3 regions of the Mesorhizobium sp. G2-6-1 genome follow, and region 3 is predicted to be linked to each of the others. Evidence: riboswitches for the same ligand, from Rfam matches in the RefSeq annotation. Region 3 holds a riboswitch; each other region holds the start of a gene.
What was found. Region 3 has a riboswitch for cobalamin ahead of AC0L7S_RS01930 (CbtB domain-containing protein). Riboswitches for the same ligand answer to the same signal wherever they lie in the genome.

Region 1: it holds a riboswitch for cobalamin, as region 3 does, so the genes downstream of both, AC0L7S_RS07950 (TonB-dependent receptor) here and AC0L7S_RS01930 (CbtB domain-containing protein) in region 3, are expected to answer to the same signal.
Region 2: it holds a riboswitch for cobalamin, as region 3 does, so the genes downstream of both, AC0L7S_RS14720 (DUF1636 family protein) here and AC0L7S_RS01930 (CbtB domain-containing protein) in region 3, are expected to answer to the same signal.

The regions. Positions count from the first base shown of each region.
Region 1 covers NZ_CM147896.1:1,656,349-1,662,547, reverse strand. Annotated here, with positions in the region: gene AC0L7S_RS07960 (ABC transporter substrate-binding protein) at 1-271, opposite strand, end outside; gene AC0L7S_RS07955 (TonB-dependent receptor plug domain-containing protein) at 376-1,740, opposite strand; gene AC0L7S_RS07950 (TonB-dependent receptor) at 1,770-2,198, opposite strand; cobalamin riboswitch at 2,440-2,648, opposite strand; partial or broken gene AC0L7S_RS07945 (HD-GYP domain-containing protein) at 2,907-4,278, shown strand; gene phnY (phosphonoacetaldehyde dehydrogenase) at 4,363-5,820, opposite strand; gene phnA (phosphonoacetate hydrolase) at 5,830-6,199, opposite strand, start outside.
Region 2 covers NZ_CM147896.1:3,062,170-3,068,368, reverse strand. Annotated here, with positions in the region: partial or broken gene AC0L7S_RS14745 (NADH-quinone oxidoreductase subunit D) at 1-889, opposite strand, end outside; partial or broken gene AC0L7S_RS14740 (NADH-quinone oxidoreductase subunit C) at 899-1,506, opposite strand; partial or broken gene AC0L7S_RS14735 (NuoB/complex I 20 kDa subunit family protein) at 1,510-2,092, opposite strand; gene AC0L7S_RS14730 (NADH-quinone oxidoreductase subunit A) at 2,083-2,448, opposite strand; gene AC0L7S_RS14725 (winged helix-turn-helix domain-containing protein) at 2,778-3,977, shown strand; cobalamin riboswitch at 4,006-4,211, shown strand; gene AC0L7S_RS14720 (DUF1636 family protein) at 4,249-4,677, shown strand; gene cobW (cobalamin biosynthesis protein CobW) at 4,680-5,717, shown strand; partial or broken gene cobN (cobaltochelatase subunit CobN) at 5,764-6,199, shown strand, end outside.
Region 3 covers NZ_CM147896.1:406,871-413,069, forward strand. Annotated here, with positions in the region: gene AC0L7S_RS01920 (pyridoxal phosphate-dependent aminotransferase) at 1-419, shown strand, start outside; gene AC0L7S_RS01925 (histidine phosphatase family protein) at 359-1,012, opposite strand; adenosylcobalamin (AdoCbl) riboswitch at 1,312-1,460, shown strand; gene AC0L7S_RS01930 (CbtB domain-containing protein) at 1,465-1,674, shown strand; gene AC0L7S_RS01935 (CbtA family protein) at 1,789-2,529, shown strand; gene AC0L7S_RS01940 (hypothetical protein) at 2,532-3,137, shown strand; gene AC0L7S_RS01945 (TetR/AcrR family transcriptional regulator) at 3,287-3,928, shown strand; partial or broken gene AC0L7S_RS01950 (isovaleryl-CoA dehydrogenase) at 3,897-5,059, shown strand; gene AC0L7S_RS01955 (carboxyl transferase domain-containing protein) at 5,061-6,199, shown strand, end outside.

The sequences.
Region 1 (6,199 bases), 1.2 Mb from region 3:
CCGCTGCCGGCGTCGTATAGGTGCCTGCCAATACCAGATCCGGCTGCATCAGGAAGACTTCCTCGGCAAGACCGTGGTTGAGCACATAACGGTTTGCTTTCGAAGCCATCACCGCAACTTTCGGGTCGAAAGCGAGGTCCGATACCGAATAGAGTTGATCGTCACCCGCGATCAGCATCGCCATCTGATCGGTACACACATTCATCGACACCACGCGCTTGGGTATCTCCGCCGCAACCACGTGAGATGGAACCATTAGCATGAGTGGCATGGCCGACAACGCCAATGCCACAATACTCCAGTAGAGACACCCACAAACGCAATAGTGCTTCCTGTCCGGTTTCCACATAACCATTATATGTGGCCAACCCAGCACTAGAACTGAGCCCTTACACCGGCAAAGACAGAGACACCCGGGGTACCGAAGCCTGAAGCGGTTTGATACCGCTCGTTCAACAAATTCTCGCCTCTGAGGTAGACCTGCGTCGAATCTGTTAGCTGGTACGCGACCTTCGCGTTGACGAGAACATAGTTATCCAACGGGACCTCTACCTTCTTCACCACATCAACCACATCCGAAACAATTTTTACATCACCTGATACTGTCCATTTTTCGGCAGGCCGGGCGACTGCTGAAAGCACAAAAGCATTACGTGGAACCCGGGCAATGCGTTTGTTGTCCTTATCTGTGGAGTCGGTCAGCGTATATGAGCTGCTGACATCGAGCCAATCAGTCACAGCATAAGAAAGCGACGCTTCTATTCCGCGTGAATGGGAAGTGCCTGGAACTTGATTGTAGCTACCTCCGGGAAACTCGATCAGGTCGTCAACATTTAGCAGGAAATAAGTGAAGTCCGCTGTAAGCCGACCATCGAGAAACGATTGTTCAGCACCAACGTCGAAACTGACGCTGGTTTCAGGTTGGAGTCCGGTATTTCCGACAAAAGGCCCATAAAGCTCATAGAGACTGGGGGCGCGAAAGCCGGTTCCCAATGAGGAATGGAACCGGGTGCCTGTTGCATCGAGCAGATAGGATGCGGATCCACGATACGTTGTATAACCACCGAACTCCGAATGTTCATCATGACGCACACTTGCAGAAAGCACGAGATCGTCCACTGGTTCGACGATTGCCTGCGCCCAGATTCCGGTTAGCGAAAAATGATCATCGCTGTTCGCGCCATAATTGTCTGTAACTTGCGCCTTCTGCCGTTCGTGATCGACGCCGTACTGAAGAAGAACACGATCTGTGGCCTCGAATGAACCTTGATAATCTACCTTGGTGCGCGTGCCATGATAGTCAGCGTCAAACGGACCGAACATCGAAACCGAGCGAATGCCGCGATTCACCTGAAACCCTTGCACGGATACTGTATTTTTCAACCTGCCGTCCATCAGGTCCAGATTGAACCCAAATCGACCCGCAAGTTGCTTGGTTAGATTGTGGTTGTAGGGATTGTCCTGAACCGATGGAAAGTCATCATCATATTCCGCATTCCCCTTCAGATAGATGGCAGAGCCAAAAATCGAAAATGCATCGCTGAAACGATGTTCGCCATTGATATCGAACATGGCTTCTTCGAATCCGTCGCGTTCGGTATTTCCAGCACGAGAATCGGCAGACGAGATACCATCGGTACGAAATCCCGTTACATTCAAGGCAAGCTTTGAGGCTTCGCTGGCGGCCTTCAGCCCATAGCGCCCGCGCACGGTGCCAAAGGACCCACCTTCGGCTTCCAAAGAGTGATGAACACCAGTATCGAGCCCACCTAAAGTCGATATGCTGACAACGCCAGCAATCGCATCGGAACCATAGAGTGTACCTTGCGAGCCTTTGAGTACCTCAATGTTATCCACCCCCCGGTAAGAAGATATTGATATGAAGTCTGTACCTGCGTGGCGGTAGGGTCCGATATATCGATTCCGTTATAAAGGGTTTTGATGTAGCGGCGCGGCAACCCCCGTATGGCAAGCCCGCTCTCCGCTCCAGCACCTCCGGTCGCGCTTGTTGCCACGCCAGGCAATAGCCTCAGATAGTCCGAAACCAAAGGCAGCGACTTTTGTTTTATTTCGTCTTGCGTGACCTGCTCAACCTTCGACCCAATTTTACTTTGTTCAGTAGGTGTCCGGTTGGGAGACACAACAAGTCGTGGAAGCTTCGTTGCCCCGTCCTGATCGGCTGCATTTTCCTGTGCCATCGTGCTGCCGGTCATCGCCAGCACACAAGCTCCAGCCGCTATGAAATTTCTTTTCACAATCTGCCCCCAATAGCTTTGTGGGCGAAATCCATCGCCCTTGTTTCATCATGGACCGCAAGCTGATTGGGCGAAAAGAGGAAGCTGGAAATGCAACCTACCCCTCGGCCGTCCCCGCGCGCGGCAACACATCTTCCGTGTCACCGCGACGGACGACCGCGCCTGATCACACCCCGTGACCAAGCATGGGTGACTGGAATTGGCAGGTCTCCTGACTTGCGTGTCGTTGCTTTCTCCCGCCTTCCCGGTCGCGCTAAGCGCGGTCAGTGGCATCTTGGAAGAAGGCTCAACGGCTACAGTTGCGGGGGCAGTCACGGCTTGTGCCGATTGCGCGGCAGTCGCGTGTTCCCTTTTCATCCACCTTTCGGCAGAACCAGTTCCGAGAAAGACGCTACAGATTCCCGGTACTGCCTGTCAATTCCGGACGCGGACGAAAATAGTCCGTTTGCGTCAAGCATGATTTTGTCAGCCAGCGGCGCGACCAAGCGGCCACGCAATGCCGTTGGTTCATAGGAATTGGGCCTTTTTGCCACTTTGTCGATTGATTCTGCGCTAACCTTCAGAGAGGGAGCGAACATCCCTGTTCTCGAGGCCGAAACAGAAAATTAAGTGGTTACGTGCTTCATCCGACGGTGTCAGGGTGGCAATGATATGCGAATATCGAACAAGATATCGCCAAAAGAAGGCATCGGGCTTTCCGAACTCGTCAGTGCACTGAGTTATGCGCTCGACATTAGCGAAGGACATCCGACCGGCCATTGTGTCCGCGCCTGCTGGATCGGTTTCCACATTGGCCGCGAGATCGGGCTTCCCGAAGAGCAGTTATCGCACCTCTACTACACGCTTCTTTTGAAAGATGTCGGGTGCAGCAGCAACGCTGCACGTATTTGCCGTCTTTATCTCGCTGACGACATCGCACTCAAACAGGATTTTCATCTGGTAAATGACAGCCTGCCGCAGATATTGCGGTTCGTATTGTCACAAACCGGGATGAAGGCGAAATTGGCTGAGCGCTTCAGGGCGCTGCTCAACATCGCGATGAATGGCGGCACCATCGTCAACGAACTATTCCAGACACGTTGCCAGACAGGCGCAGAAATCAGTGCGGCAGATGCGGTTTCCCGAGCCGGTGGCGCAGGGTGTAATGGACCTTGATGAGCACTGGAACGGTGCCGGCCATCCAGCCGGACTTAAGGGAGAGGACATATCCATTCTGGCGCGCATTGCGCTGATTGCCCAGATAGCCGATGTCTTTTATGCAAATAGCGGCAGCGCCGGTGCGCTTCGCGAGCTGCGCGAACGCGCCGATAGCTGGTTCGATCCACGTCTCGTCGAGGCATGCGAGCGCGCGGCAAAAGCGCCGAACTTCTGGACCATGCTCGACTCTCCCGAACTGGGGTTGGCGGTGGTGGACCTTTCTCCATCCGACGACCGTTTGGCGATAGACGACGATTATCTCGACGATATCGCAGCCGCCTTCGCCAAGGTAGTGGACGCAAAATCTCCTTTCACCAACGGCCACAGCGAGCGGGTCGCGCTGTTCACCGATATGATCGCCGAGGCGCTTGGGTTGGACGACCAGCGACGCAGGCGCCTCAAGCGCGCCGCACTGCTTCATGACATCGGGAAAATGGGTGTGTCCAACCAGATCCTCGACAAGCCGGCCAAGCTGGATGATGCGGAATGGGCCGCCATACGCCATCATCCCGCATTGGGTGAGATCATCCTTTCGCGCATAGATGCATTTCGCGAGCTTTCGATCATTGCGGGCGCACATCACGAAAGACTGGACGGAAAAGGTTATCCGCGTGGCCTGCAAGGCGACGCGATCGATCTCGACACCAGGATCGTCACAACAGCAGATATTTTCGATGCGCTTACAGCGGAGCGGCCATATCGAGGTCCGATGCCGGTTTCAAAAGCGCTTGAAATCATGGCTGGCGATGTCGGCTCGGCAATTGATCCGGCATGCTTCGATGCTTTACAGCGTTCGATTGCGCATCTGGAACAATCCGCCGCCTAGTGCATGTCGCCCAAAAGTGTGCAGCAGTTTCTCAGACAATGACAGGTGAGGTTCGATTTTACGCCAGCATGATGCGGCCTTCGTTCAACCCCAGGGTAGCGAGAAAGTCTTGATGTTGGTGTAGGATTTCATCGCTTCGATGATGCCTTCCTTGTAACCGTTACCGCTGTCCTTGATGCCGCCGAACGGGGACATCTCGATCCGGTAGCCGGGCACTTCCCAGATGTTTACGGTGCCTACATCGAGACCGGTGATATATGCCTGCATCCGGCTATAGTCGTTTGTACAGACACCGGCCGAGAGCCCGAAGGCCGTCGAATTCGAGATGCGTCGAACAGTTTCATCATCATCCGATACTCTGATAACCGGGATGACGGGACCAAATGTCTCTTCCATCACGAGTTCGCTCTCATGCGGCACATGATCCACGACAATCGGTGGCAGCAGCGCGCCCTGCCGTTCGGGCTTGTAGAGGATCTTCGCGCCCATGTTTTCCGCAGCGTAAACGCGATTTTCGAATGTTTCAGCCGCTAGTGCGTGAACCACTGTACCCAAATCCACGGCAGCGTCGAACGGGTTTCCAAAAGTGATCTTTCGGGCGCGCTCCTCGACAAGCGGCACGAACCGGTCAGCAACGCTTTCCTGGCACAATATGCGTTTGACCGCAGTGCAGCGCTGGCCGGAATTCTTGGTCGCGCCTGCCACGGCCAGATCGGCGGCCCGGGCAAGATCATCGTCCGACAGATCATTGCAGATGATGAGCGGATCGTTGCCGCCCAACTCAAGAACCTGTCGCTTGTAAACCGCCTTGGCCGCAATCATTTTGCCGACCGGAACGCCACCGGTGAAGGTTACGAGGTCGATATTCGAATTGGTGACCATTTCATCGCCAATGTCCTGCGGCCAGCCGGTCACGACCGAAAGCATTTCCGGCGGCAACCCCGCCTCGTACAACGCATCCGCCAGCCACAATGCTGTCAGCGGCGTCAGTTCCGTCGGTTTCACGACGATGCAATTGTTGGTCGCGATGGCCGGCGCGATCTTGTGGCTGACCATGTTCAGGGGATGGTTGAAGGGCGTGATCGCAGAGATTGCACGAAGCGGCTCGCGTGTCGTGAATATCTTGCGCGCCTTGCCGTGCGGGGTCAGATCGCAGGAGAAAATCTCACCATCGTCATGGATGCACATCTGGCCTGCCAGCGTGAACACATCGAAAGCGCGCCCACACTCATACAGGCTGTCCTTGAGCGAGATCCCCAGTTCCGCAGTGATGAGCGGAGCCAGTGACGATTTTCGTTCGTCGATGATCTTCGCAACATTCAGCAGGATTTTCTGACGCTCATACCTGGTCAGTTTCGGCACGTAGATTGCGGCGATTTCGAAAGCTTCGCATATATGTTCGCTCGTGCCTGCGGGGACCGAACCGATCACCTCGTCGGTGTAGGGATGGTGGACCGGTACACGGGCCTTGCAGTCAACCTTGCGGCCAGCAATGCGCATGGTCTCATGTCTGATTTCGATCGGGGACGATTTTGTCAGCATGTCACGCCCTCACGATGCAGCAGCGCTGACGGCATAGAAAAACGCGTCGAAATTGCGCAACTTCGGTGCCGAAGGCAGATCGATCACACGGTTCACGATGAATGGAACTTCCTGCTCGGCAAGGCCACCGTGGCTGCGCAACGGTTCTTTCAGCGCCGCCAGATCGTGGCGATCCGCCGAGGTGCCGATGGCCAGTCCGGCGCTGGAGAGCATCACGATATCGCCGATTCTGTCGCCTGGAAGTTCGAAACGATGAATGGCGTCCTGCTTGTCCAGAACGTCGGTGATTCCGGGGATTGCCCGCAGCTTCTCCATCACTTGTAACTTGTCGACGCCTTCGGGCAGATATGCGGTCGCAAACGAGCCCAAGGCACCGTGG
Region 2 (6,199 bases), 1.3 Mb from region 3:
CCACTTTGCCATCAATGTTTGAAACCGGTCCGCTGCTTTCCTTGCCAAGCAACAGATCGATGCACTGGCGCATGATCCGGGCAGACTGGCGCATCTCTTCCATGCGGATCAGGTAACGATCATAGCAATCGCCGTTCTTGCCAACGGGAATATCGAAATCGAGTTCGGCATAACATTCGTAAGGCTGCGATTTGCGCAAATCCCAAGCCGCACCAGAACCACGCACCATCACGCCCGAAAATCCCCAAGCCCAGGCATCCTCCAGCGAGATGACGCCGATATCGGCATTGCGCTGCTTGAAGATACGGTTCGGCGTCAAAAGCACATCGAGATCGTCAACCGATTTAAGGAATGGATCGATCCATTTGCCAATGTCCTCGATCAGTTGCTCGGGCAAATCCTGATGAACGCCGCCCGGGCGGAAATAGGCCGCATGCATGCGTGAACCGCTGGCACGCTCATAAAACACCATCAGTTTTTCGCGCTCGACAAACCCCCATAGCGGAGGCGTCAATGCGCCAACATCCATCGCCTGCGTCGTCACATTGAGAAGATGCGACATGATGCGGCCGATTTCCGAATAGAGAACCCGGATAAGCTGGCCGCGCTTCGGCACTTCGATCTCAAGCAGACGCTCGGCAGCAAGCGCAAACGCGTGCTCCTGGTTCATTGGCGCGCAATAATCGAGCCGGTCGAGATAAGGCACAGCCTGAAGATAGGTCTTGTGCTCGATCAGTTTCTCGGTACCGCGATGCAAAAGCCCGATATGCGGATCGACCCGATCGACGACTTCGCCGTCAAGTTCCAGCACGAGGCGAAGCACGCCATGCGCTGCAGGATGCTGCGGACCGAAATTGATGTTGAAATTGCGAACGGAGGTTTCAGCCATTACCGCGCCTCAATTCGTCTTGGCTTTCTCGTCGCCCGGCAGCACGTAATCCGTACCCTCCCATGGCGAGAGAAAATCGAAATCGCGAAATTCCTGCTTCAATTCCACAGGCTCATAGACAACGCGCTTGGCTTCATCATCGTAGCGCACCTCTACAAAACCGGTCAGTGGGAAGTCTTTACGAAGCGGATGGCCCTCGAACCCATAATCGGTCAGCAGCCGACGCAAATCGGGATGGCCGGAAAAAAGCACGCCGTAAAGATCGTAAGTTTCACGCTCATACCAGTCGGCACCAGCAAAACCCCGGTAATCGAGGGCACGACGGTGTCCTCGGCTGCCTCGACCTTGATGCGGATACGATGGTTCTTTGTCGGCGACAGGAAGTGGTAGATCACGTCAAAACGCCGCACCCGCGCTGGAAAGTCGGCACCGCAGACATCGATGATTGAAACAAACCGGCATGAAGGATCGTCGCGCAGGAAGCGCGCCGTTTCAACAATATCCTCAGCCCTCACCGTCAGCGTCAATTCGCCATGAGCGATAACGCTTTCCACGATATTGGCATCAAGCCGACCCTCGATATGGGCGGCAAGACTTTCGAGTGCTTCACTCATGATCGCTCACCGCTCAATCGTGCCGGTACGGCGAATCTTCTTTTGCAGAAGGAGAATGCCATACAAAAGAGCCTCCGCGCTCGGCGGGCAGCCCGGAACATAAATATCGACCGGCACGATGCGATCGCAACCACGCACAACCGAATACGAATAGTGGTAATAACCGCCACCATTGGCGCACGACCCCATGGAAATCACGTAGCGCGGTTCCGGCATCTGGTCGTAAACCTTGCGCAGCGCAGGTGCCATCTTGTTGGTCAGCGTCCCGGCAACGATCATGATATCCGACTGGCGAGGTGAGGCACGCGGCGCGACTCCGGAAACGCTCGCTGTCATAGCGCGGCATCGACGTGTGAATCATCTCGACCGCACAGCATGCCAGACCAAATGTCATGAACATGAGCGAACCGCTGCGCGCCCATGTAATCAGCGCATCCGTCGAGGTGACCAGAAAACCCTTGTCGGAAAGCTCGTCATTGATGCCGAGGAAAAACGGATCGTTCGCACCAACCGGCTTGCCGGTACTCGGATCCAGTATGCCTTTCGGGCTCGGCGCAACCAGTGTGCCGGAATTATCGGTCAATCCCATTCCAGCGCCCCCTTCTTCCATTCATAGGCAAAGCCGATGGTCAAAACGCCGAGGAAAACCATCATCGACCAGAAGCCAAGCATGCCTATATCACCAAAGGAAACCGCCCACGGAAACAGAAACGCCACTTCCAGATCGAAAATGATGAACAGGATCGAAACCAGATAAAAGCGGACGTCAAACTTCATGCGTGCGTCATCGAAGGAATTGAACCCGCACTCATATGCCGAAAGTTTTTCCGGATCGGGATTGCGGTATGCAACCAGGAAGGGAGCGACAATAAGCGCCAGCCCCACCACCATCGCGACCCCGATGAAAATAACTATGGGCAGATACGAACTCAACAATGCGTTCATGCTGCGACTTTCCGTTAACGGCCTATCCGCCTGATTCTATAGCAGCAGGACCCGTTACGGAAGCGCGACAGTTCACCGCCGGACCGTTTGACCGGTCTCATGCTGCAATGCGGCGAGGGTTAGCGCAGCCACTCCTGCGACGCAAGTCAAACCTTGTTCAAAACGTGGCGCAGTCTCCTTTATACGATGCAACGGGAGCAGTCTGTGCTCTTTTGTTTTCCTTCGTTTTACACTCCACTTTTTCTCCTGACATAGATTGCCACCTTCCCTGCTAGGATAGGCATAGACAGGCGTTCCCCTGGCTTGGCAACAATCATGAGAAGGCACGAATGAACGACACAATCTCGGTCAACCAAGCCCGCCGCATTACGCTGGCCGCACAAGGCTTCGCAAAATCACGGCCCGCTGGCATCATCAATCGCGGGCATCTGGCAAGAACACTTTCGCGCACCGGTCTCCTGCAAATCGATTCTGTCAGCGCCGTCGTGCGTGCGCATTATATGCCGCTCTATTCTCGCGCCGGCCCCTATCAACTGGCTATGCTCGACAATGCCGCCACCTCGCGAAAGCGCCTTTTGTTCGAATACTGGGCGCATGAGGCTTCCTTGTTGCCCGTCGAATTTTATCCGCTGATGCGTTGGCGCATGCGCCGAGCCGAAAACGGCGAGGAAATGTACCGCGGACTGGCAAAATTCGGGCGGGAGCGTGCCGACTATATAAAGACTATCTATCAGGCGGTGGTTGAACGTGGCCCGATTGCCGCCTCGGACCTTGAAGGCCAGAAGGGAACCGGTGGCTGGTGGGGGTGGAGCGAGGCCAAGCATGCGTTCGAATGGCTGTTTTGGGCTGGTCACATCACCACCGCTTACCGGCGTGGTTTCGAGCGTTTCTACGATTTGCCCGAGCGCGTGCTACCGCCTGCCATACTTGAAATGCCAACGCCCTCTCCAACTGATTCCCATCGTCAATTGCTGCGCATTTCGGCCCGCGCCCATGGCATCGCAACGGCAAACTGCCTGCGTGATTATTTCCGGCTTTCGCCTGCCGACATCAAGGGGCGCATCGAAGAATTGGTTGAGGAAGGCGACCTGATACCTGTTCGCATCAAAGGATGGGAAAAGCAGACGTATATCCACAAGGACGCGCGGTTGCCGCGCAAGATCGAGGCCCGTGCTCTGCTCGCCCCCTTCGATCCGCTGGTTTTTGAGCGCAAGCGCACCGAAAACCTGTTCGGGTTCCGCTATCGCATCGAAATTTATACGCCGGCCGACAAGCGCCAGTACGGATATTATGTGCTGCCCTTTCTGTTGGGTGACAGGATCGTCGCCCGCGTCGACCTCAAGGCCGACCGCCCCGCGTGCATCCTGCGCGTTCACGCAGCCTATGGCGAACCCGGCGCACCAGACAATACGGCGCGGGAACTGTTCGCGGAGCTAAAATCAATGCAGCTCTGGCTTGGCCTCGAGCGAATTGAAATCACGCCAGCGGGCAATCTTGGTGCGTCGCTTGCAGACATTGCAACGTCGTAGCCCCCGTTGACACAGCCACCCTCTCAAGCCTAAATCCGCAACAGACGGTCTCCTCTCCCAACAGAGAGGAGCTAAGAGGGAATGCGGTGCAGGATCGTAAGATCTTTAGTCCGCAGCTGTCCCCGCAACTGTAAGCGACGAGCCAGGCCGAACACCACTGGGGAAGTTCCCGGGAAGGCGGCAACAAGGCGACGACCCGCGAGCCAGGAGACCTGCCGTTTGAACAGAAATTCCGACCGTCTGGCGGGTGCCCCAGACAAGGAGCGTGGTTTTGCGTCAAGATGGCAGTTTTCCGGCCAAAACAGTCAACAATGATCCCGGGGACACGGATGCTCCGGCGCTCGTAACTGTCATCGTCTGTGCATCTTGCCGCGACGAAAGCGGTTGCGACAACCATCCGCGTGCCGGCACCCTGTTGGCAGACGATACGCGCCGCGCCGCAAAAGACGAAAACGTCCGCGTCCATACCGTCGAATGTCTTGGCAATTGCAAGCGCCGCCTCAGCGCGGCACTCCTGCGTGATGGTGCCTGGAGCTACGTATTCGGCGATCTGACTGCAACCAGCGGCGACGATCTTGTCGCCGGAGCCAGGCTTTTCGCAAACTCGACAAACGGTCTCATTCCGTGGCGTGGCCGCCCCGACGCCCTGAAACGCGGCCTTGTCGCGCGCATCCCTCCCCTCGAAATCCTGAAGGATTGACCATGACCGCCACCGCCTCGCGTGTGCCATGCACAGTAGTCACCGGCTTTCTCGGTGCCGGCAAGACAACGCTGATCCGTCATTTGCTGGAACAGGCCAGCGGCAAGCGGCTGGCCCTCATCGTCAATGAGTTCGGCGACATTGGCGTCGATGGCGAAATCCTGCGCGGTTGCGGCATCGACACCTGCCCCGAAGAGAATATCGTCGAACTGGCTAATGGCTGCATCTGCTGCACGGTTGCCGATGATTTCGTACCGGCCCTCGACCAGATTTTGTCTCGCACTCCAAAAGTCGATCATATTCTGATCGAAACCTCCGGGCTGGCACTTCCCAAGCCGCTGGTGCAGGCATTCCAGTGGCCAACGGTCAAAAACCGCATCACGGTAGACGGCGTCATCGCCGTCGTTGATGGCGCAGCCCTTGCCGAAGGGCGGGTCGCTTTTGACATGGACGCGCTTGCCAGCCAGCGCGCCAAGGACGAATCGCTCGACCATGACGATCCGATTGAAGAAGTATTCGAAGATCAGGTGGCCTGCGCCGACCTCGTTATCCTGACAAAGGGCGACTTGATGGATGAAGCGGGCATTGCGCGCGCCAATGCACTCATCGGCGAGCATATTGCACCAGCCGTCAAGATTGTCGCGACTGTACAAGGTAACGTCGATCCGTCAGTCCTGCTCGGCCTTGGCCTGGCTGTTGAAGACGACATTCACAACCGCAAATCCCATCACGACAACGAGGCCGAGCATGAACATGACGACTTCGACACTTTCGTTGTCGACATCGCCGCCATTGCCGATCCCACCGAACTGACAAAACGCGTCACAGCCGCTGCCGAGAAAGAAAACGTGCTGCGCGTGAAAGGCTTCGTCGAAGTCGACGGCAAGCCGATGCGGCTTCTGGTTCAAGCCGTTGGCGCGCGCGTCAACCATTACTACGATCGGGCATGGACACCTGACGAGGACCGCCGCTCCAATCTTGTCGTCATCGGGTTGAAGGGCATCAATCGGCCTTCAATCGAAAAAATCCTGATCGGGTAAGTTTCGGTGAAGAACGGGCGCATCAACGGATGAAGCAGGCCAGACCATGCACATCCTGACCACCACTTCCGCCTCGCTCGATGATCTCATCGAGCCGGTAGATCTGCGCCAATCCCCGGCGGATGTGGTAGCACTGTCCTTTACCGACAGTGATCTGGCTGGCCTTGCCACCGCATGGCGCCAGGATGCGCAAAACCTGCCCACCATGCGGCTTGCAGCTTTGCGCAATCTTCGCCATCCCATGTCCGTCGATCTTTGGATCGACACTGTCGCCCGGCATGCGAAAGTTATTCTCGTGCGTATTCTCGGCGGCTATGAATGGTGGCGCTACGGTTGCGACCAACTCGCTTCAATCGCGCGTGAAAAAGGCATCAAGCTGGCATTGCTGCCCGGCGAGTGCCGCGATGAAGATTTGCGGCTTGTCGAAGCATCGACCCTGCCCCGCGACGAACTCGACCGTTTGCTTGACTATTTCCGCGAAG
Region 3 (6,199 bases):
TTCGCTGCGGCTATGCCATTGGCGAAGCGCGGTCAATTGCCGATTTCGAGAAAATCCGCAATCATTACGGCGTCAGCCGCATGGCGCAAATCGCCGGCGAAGCCGCCCTTGGCGATCAACCCTATCTGCAAAGCGTCGTTGCGCGTGTCGCAACCGGCCGAAAGCGAATTGCCGAGATCGCCACCGGGAACGGCCTTGTTCCTCTGTCTTCGGCGACCAATTTCGTAACAATCGACTGCGGACGCGATGGTGCATTCGCCCTCAAGCTGCTCCAGGCGCTGCTTGCACGCGACGTTTTCATTCGCAAGCCAATGGCGCCCGGCCTCGACCGCTGCATAAGGGTCAGTGTCGGCCTCGATCACGAACTCGATATTCTTGCCGAAGAACTTCCCGGCGCATTGGCCGCAGTAGCTGGCTGAACTTCGTCACGGCCTGCACGTTTCGATACGAATTGGTTGACCGCTCGAAAGGTCCAGCGATTTCCGTTGTTTGAGAATGCGATCATGCTGAAGGGTTCGATGTCGATGTTCCAGAAAGCTTGCAGCGGCGCCTCCAGCACGTGAAGCATGGCAGCGCGCATCACCGCCGCATGGGTGATTGCAACTGTATGGCCACGCTCACCCAGCAAACCATCCATCAAAGCTGCGACGCGCTGCGAAAGATCGGCAAGTGATTCGCCGCCATGCGGTGCAGCGGAACTATCCGCGCGCCATTGCACAATGGCGTGGGGCTGCGCTTTTTCGACTTCGGCAAGGCTCTTGCCCGCCCAAATGCCGAAATCCTGATCGCGCAGGGAGCCATTGTCGATCCCATCCAGCGACAATGCCTGCGTAGTCTGGCGCGCCCGACGTGTCGGGCTGGTCCATACCCGTTCGATGTGTCGCAAGCGCAAACCCAAGCCGTCCAACGGCGGCGCCGCACGCGAATTCTCCAAAGGTTCATCCAGCGGAAACGAACCATTGCGCGTTGCCGCTGTTGCACCACAGCAAATCATCGACAGGCGTGCGCTCATGAAAAATGCCTCAATGGATTCGAGCGAATTCGGTGGCACATTATAGCAATTTCAGGAAGAGCGACCTCCGATTTTCCGCCCATGATTGCCTGAAAACAAATAGTTGGAACGGCTCATTGATTTCATCAAAAGCTGAAGCGCACCAGGACCACCTCTTTTCAAGGAAATCATTGCGGTGGTGCGGGCATGGTTTGATCGTCAACATCTCACCAATTGAGGTGGCCTTATGTTCCCCAGTGGTCCAGCAAAGATCATGCGGTGTATCATCTGCAATCCGTTGACAGCCTCATAAGTGCCGGATACGGTTGTTTACGTTACGAGATTGGAAGCTGGTGAAATTCCAGCACGGTCGCGCCACTGTGATCGGCAAAATTACATTTTGCCGGAAGTCAGGCCTTCTCTCGTTGCGTACGCTTTCTATTAACGGGACGCAGCATCCCAGGAGACGCACCATGTCCGACACGACCCTCGCACCTGTCATTCACACTGCTCCGATTCCCGTCCGGGAAATTTTGCCATGGGCGATTTTTGGCGGCCTTTTGTTGATGCTTGCCATCTATTTCATTGGTGCGGAAGAAGGCGCGACGACGCTTATCAGTGGTCTGAATACGCATGAATTCGTTCATGATGCCCGCCATCTGCTCGGCTTCCCCTGCCATTAATGCAGTTTCGATTTTGATTGAGCCGGTAATCCGCCCCAATCTTTTATTTTCACGCGATTTTGGATGAGAAACGGGTTTTCGCTTTTCCTGAAATTGCTCGAAAGGCTGTAAGTCATGGTTGGCAATCTTCTCCTTCGCGGGATGCTTGTTGGCATCCTTGCCGGTTTGTTTGCGTTCGGCTTTGCCCGTATTTTCGGCGAACCACAGGTTGAACGCGCCATTGCCTATGAAGAACAGATGGCGGTGGCAGACGGCGCGCAAGCCGAGGCAGAACCCGAAGCAATCAGCAGAAGCACGCAGGCTGGTATCGGTCTGCTGGTAGGCTCGGTCATCTATGGCGCGGCCATCGGCGGCCTTTTCGCGCTCGTTTTCGCCTATGTTCAAGGACGGATCAGCACGCTGGAACCACGCGCCACGGCGGCGTTGCTTGCGCTGGCAGCATTTGTTGCCGTGGTTCTTGCGCCTGCAATAAAATATCCTGCAACACCTCCAGCAGTCGGCAGCGGCGACACGATTGCGGCGCGTACCGAGCTGTTCTTCGTCATGCTGGTGTTTTCCGTGGCTGCGGCTACCGCATCAATTGCCTTGGCGCGCCGCCTTTGGGCACAGCATGGCGCATGGAACGCCGGGTTAATCGGCGCGGCGGCCTTCGTTGGTTCGATCGCGGCGGCGCAATATGCCTTGCCGACGATCAACGAGGTGCCAGATGGCTATTCGGCTGATCTTCTATGGCGTTTTCGTACATCATCACTCGGCATGCATGCCGTCTTGTGGACTGTGATCGGGCTTGGCTTCGGTGTCGTGGCTGAGCGCAGTTTTGCAGGCCGCCGGTCCGTCAGCCGGTCAACGCGCTGACAATGATGCGGCTGCGGCGGGCCAGTTTCCTCGTTTGCACTTTAACACTGTCGTGTTTCGTCTCTGCCTCGGCCTTTGCGCATCGCTCCAGCACGGGCGGAAATGAAAGCGGGCTTGCCATTCCCGGCCTTTCGCACGGTCAAATGGCGGTGATCGCGACTTATAGAGGCGATATACTGGAGTTGGCAGAACGCCAAAACGTCACAGACGAAACCTTCAGACGATTGCTCAATTTTGGCAATATCCAGTTCACCTACTGCCTATGGGGACTGGTCCCGGCCAGCCTGCGCGACGAAAGCAGCCCATTCAATGAGTGCAGCCACGCCTATCTTTCGGCGGTCCATGCGCTTCTGCTTCATATGCGCGGCATGGAAACCAACACGGGGGCGGTCGAAGCGCTGATCTCGCGTATCGATGCCGATATGGTGCGCAAGCGTGCGTCATTCGTGCAATGCCAATTCAGCGGCGAAGCGTTCAATACCGCCGAGATCGTTTCGCCGATGTGGCGCGATGTACCATCCCACCCGCCTAGCCTCATCGCTTTTGGGCTCGTGGCCCTGTCGTTGACAGCCGGCGGCATCGGTTTGACGGGAAAGCGCCCGGCATAGAGCGGCGAAAGCGTCTGCCCCTCCCCAGCCAAGCCAAGTCGGCTTCAGGCCAACAGCCATGCTATTTATAAAACGAACTTGTGCGCGCCGATTTCCATATCTTGAATTAATTGAACGTTTGTTTTATTATTTTGCAATGTGAGGGGAAAATGGCGCGAACAACCGGTTCCGATGGCGAAAAGACTGAAGCGGCCATCCGCAATGCGGCAGTCGAACTGATTGCGCGCCACGGCTATGAAGCCGTCTCGATGCGGCAACTGGCAGCAGAGGTTGGTGTGCAGGCAGCAGCGCTTTATCGCTACTTCCCAACCAAGGAAGATCTTCTGTTCATCTTGATGCGTGAACATATGGATGCACTACTGAAGGCATGGAATGCAACGCGTCCTGCCTCGGCGGAGGCCGGTGCCCGGCTCGTTGCCTATGTCACCAATCACATCGCTTTCCATATTGAGCGGCGTTCCGCTACCCACATATCCAACATGGAATTGCGCAGCCTGTCGCACGAGCGGCTGACACAGATACTCAAGCTGCGCGCGACTTATGAAAAAGAGTTGCGTGCGATCCTGCGTGACGGCGTCGATGCCGGTGCTTTCCTCATCGAGGACACCGGGCTGACCGCCATGGCACTCATCCAGATGATGACCGGCGTCATTGTCTGGTTCCGCCCCGGCGAGCGGCTTACCGTTACCGGGGTAACAGAAACATATCTTTCAATGACAATGCGCCTCGTTGGCGCAACAATGGGCCGGGAGCAAAACCATGTACACGCACGCGCTCAACTTCGGGCTTGATGAAGACACCACAGCGTTGCGCGACCTCGTTCAGCGTTTCGCCACTGAACAGATAGCGCCACTGGCAGGTGACATCGACCGCAGCAATGAATTTCCGCCGCATCTGTGGCGAGAACTCGGGGCGCTTGGCCTTCTCGGCATCACAGCCGATCCCGATTTCGGGGGAACCGGCATGGGTTATCTCGCCCATGTCGTTGCGATGGAGGAAATCAGCCGGGCTTCAGCCTCCGTCGGTCTTTCCTTTGGCGCGCATTCCAATTTGTGCGTCAACCAGATCAACCGTTGGGCGACACCTGCGCAGAAGGAGAAATACCTGCCTGCGCTGTGTTCGGAGAGAAAATCGGCGCACTTGCGATGTCCGAGCCCGGATCCGGTTCCGATGTCGTATCAATGCGTCTGCGCGCCGAGAAGAAAAACGACCGCTTTGTACTCAATGGTACCAAAATGTGGATTACCAACGGCCCGGATGCCGAAACAATGGTCGTTTACGCCAAAACCGATCTCGACCTGAAATCACGCGGCATCACCGCTTTCATCGTTGAAAAGGCGTTCAAGGGCTTTTCGGTAGCGCAGAAACTGGACAAGCTTGGAATGCGCGGTTCCAATACGGGCGAACTGGTATTCGACAATGTCGAGGTGCCATTCGAAAATATACTGCATGAAGAGGACCGCGGCATCGAGGTTTTGATGTCGGGCCTTGATTATGAGCGCACTGTGTTGGCTGGTGGCCCACTTGGCATTATGGCGGCTTGTCTCGATGTAACGGTGCCCTACGTTCATGAGCGCAAACAGTTTGACAGACCGATTGGCGATTTCCAGCTCGTGCAAGGCAAACTCGCGGATATGTATACGACGATGAATGCCTGCCGCGCCTATGTCTATGCGGTGGCTTCGGCCTGCGACCGGGGCGAAACGACCCGCAAGGACGCTGCGGGTTGCATCCTCTTTGCGGCTGAAAAGGCGACGCAGATGGCATTGGACGCCATCCAGTTGCTAGGTGGCAATGGCTATATCAACGACTATCCGACAGGCCGGCTCCTGCGCGACGCCAAGCTTTACGAAATCGGTGCCGGCACCAGTGAAATCAGGCGTTGGCTGATCGGGCGCGAAATCATGGCTGAAGAGATATAATATGGCCGTTTTGCAATCCAAATTGTCCCCGGCAACCGAAACTTTCACGGCAAATGCGGACAAAATGCACGCCCTTGTGGCGGAAATTTCCGAAAATGCGGAAATCGTGCAGCGGGGAGGCTCGGAAGAGGCCCGCCAGCGCCACATTTCGCGCGGTAAATTATTGCCACGCGAGCGGCTGGCGCAACTGCTGGACGTTGGCTCGCCGTTTCTTGAAATCGGCCAGTTCGCTGCGTGGGAGATGTATAACGATGCAATCTCGGCAGCTGGAATGATTGCCGGAATTGGCCGCGTCGAAGGTCATGAGGTCATGATCGTTATCAATGATGCTACCGTGAAAGGCGGCACCTATTATCCGGTGACTGTGAAAAAGCATCTGCGTGCGCAAGAGATTGCGCTGCAAAACAATTTGCCTTGCATTTATCTTGTCGATTCCGGCGGTGCAAACCTGCCCAATCAAGACGAGGTTTTTCCAGATCGTGACCATTTCGGACGGATTTTCTACAATCAGGCAAATATGTCGGCAGCAGGAATCCCGCAAATAGCCTGCGTGATGGGATCGTGCACGGCTGGCGGCGCATATGTGCCTGCGATGGCCGATGAATCGATCATGGTGCGCAAGCAGGCCACCATATTCCTGGGTGGTCCCCCCTTGGTGAAGGCTGCGACCGGAGAGAATGTCACGGCTGAAGACCTCGGCGGCGCGGACCTGCACACGCGTGAATCCGGCGTTGCCGATCATTACGCGCTCGACGACAATCACGCCTTGGCGATCACAAGGCGGATCGTGAAGAACCTGAATCGAAACAAGAGCGTAGGCTTGAGTTTACAGAAACCGATTCCGCCAGTTTATCCAGCACATGACCTCTATGGCATCGTACCTGCGGATGTGCGCCAACCTTACGATGTCCGCGAGGTGATTGCCCGCATCGTCGACGGTTCCGAGTTCGACGAATTCAAGCAGAATTACGGAACAACACTGGTGACCGGCTTCGCCCATCTTTACGGTATGCCGGTCGGCATTATTGCAAACAATGGCGTTCTGTTTTCCGAATCCGCGCTCAAGGGTACGCATTTCATCGAACTTTGCTGCCAGCGCAAAATTCCACTGATCTTCCTGCAAAACATCACCGGCTTCAT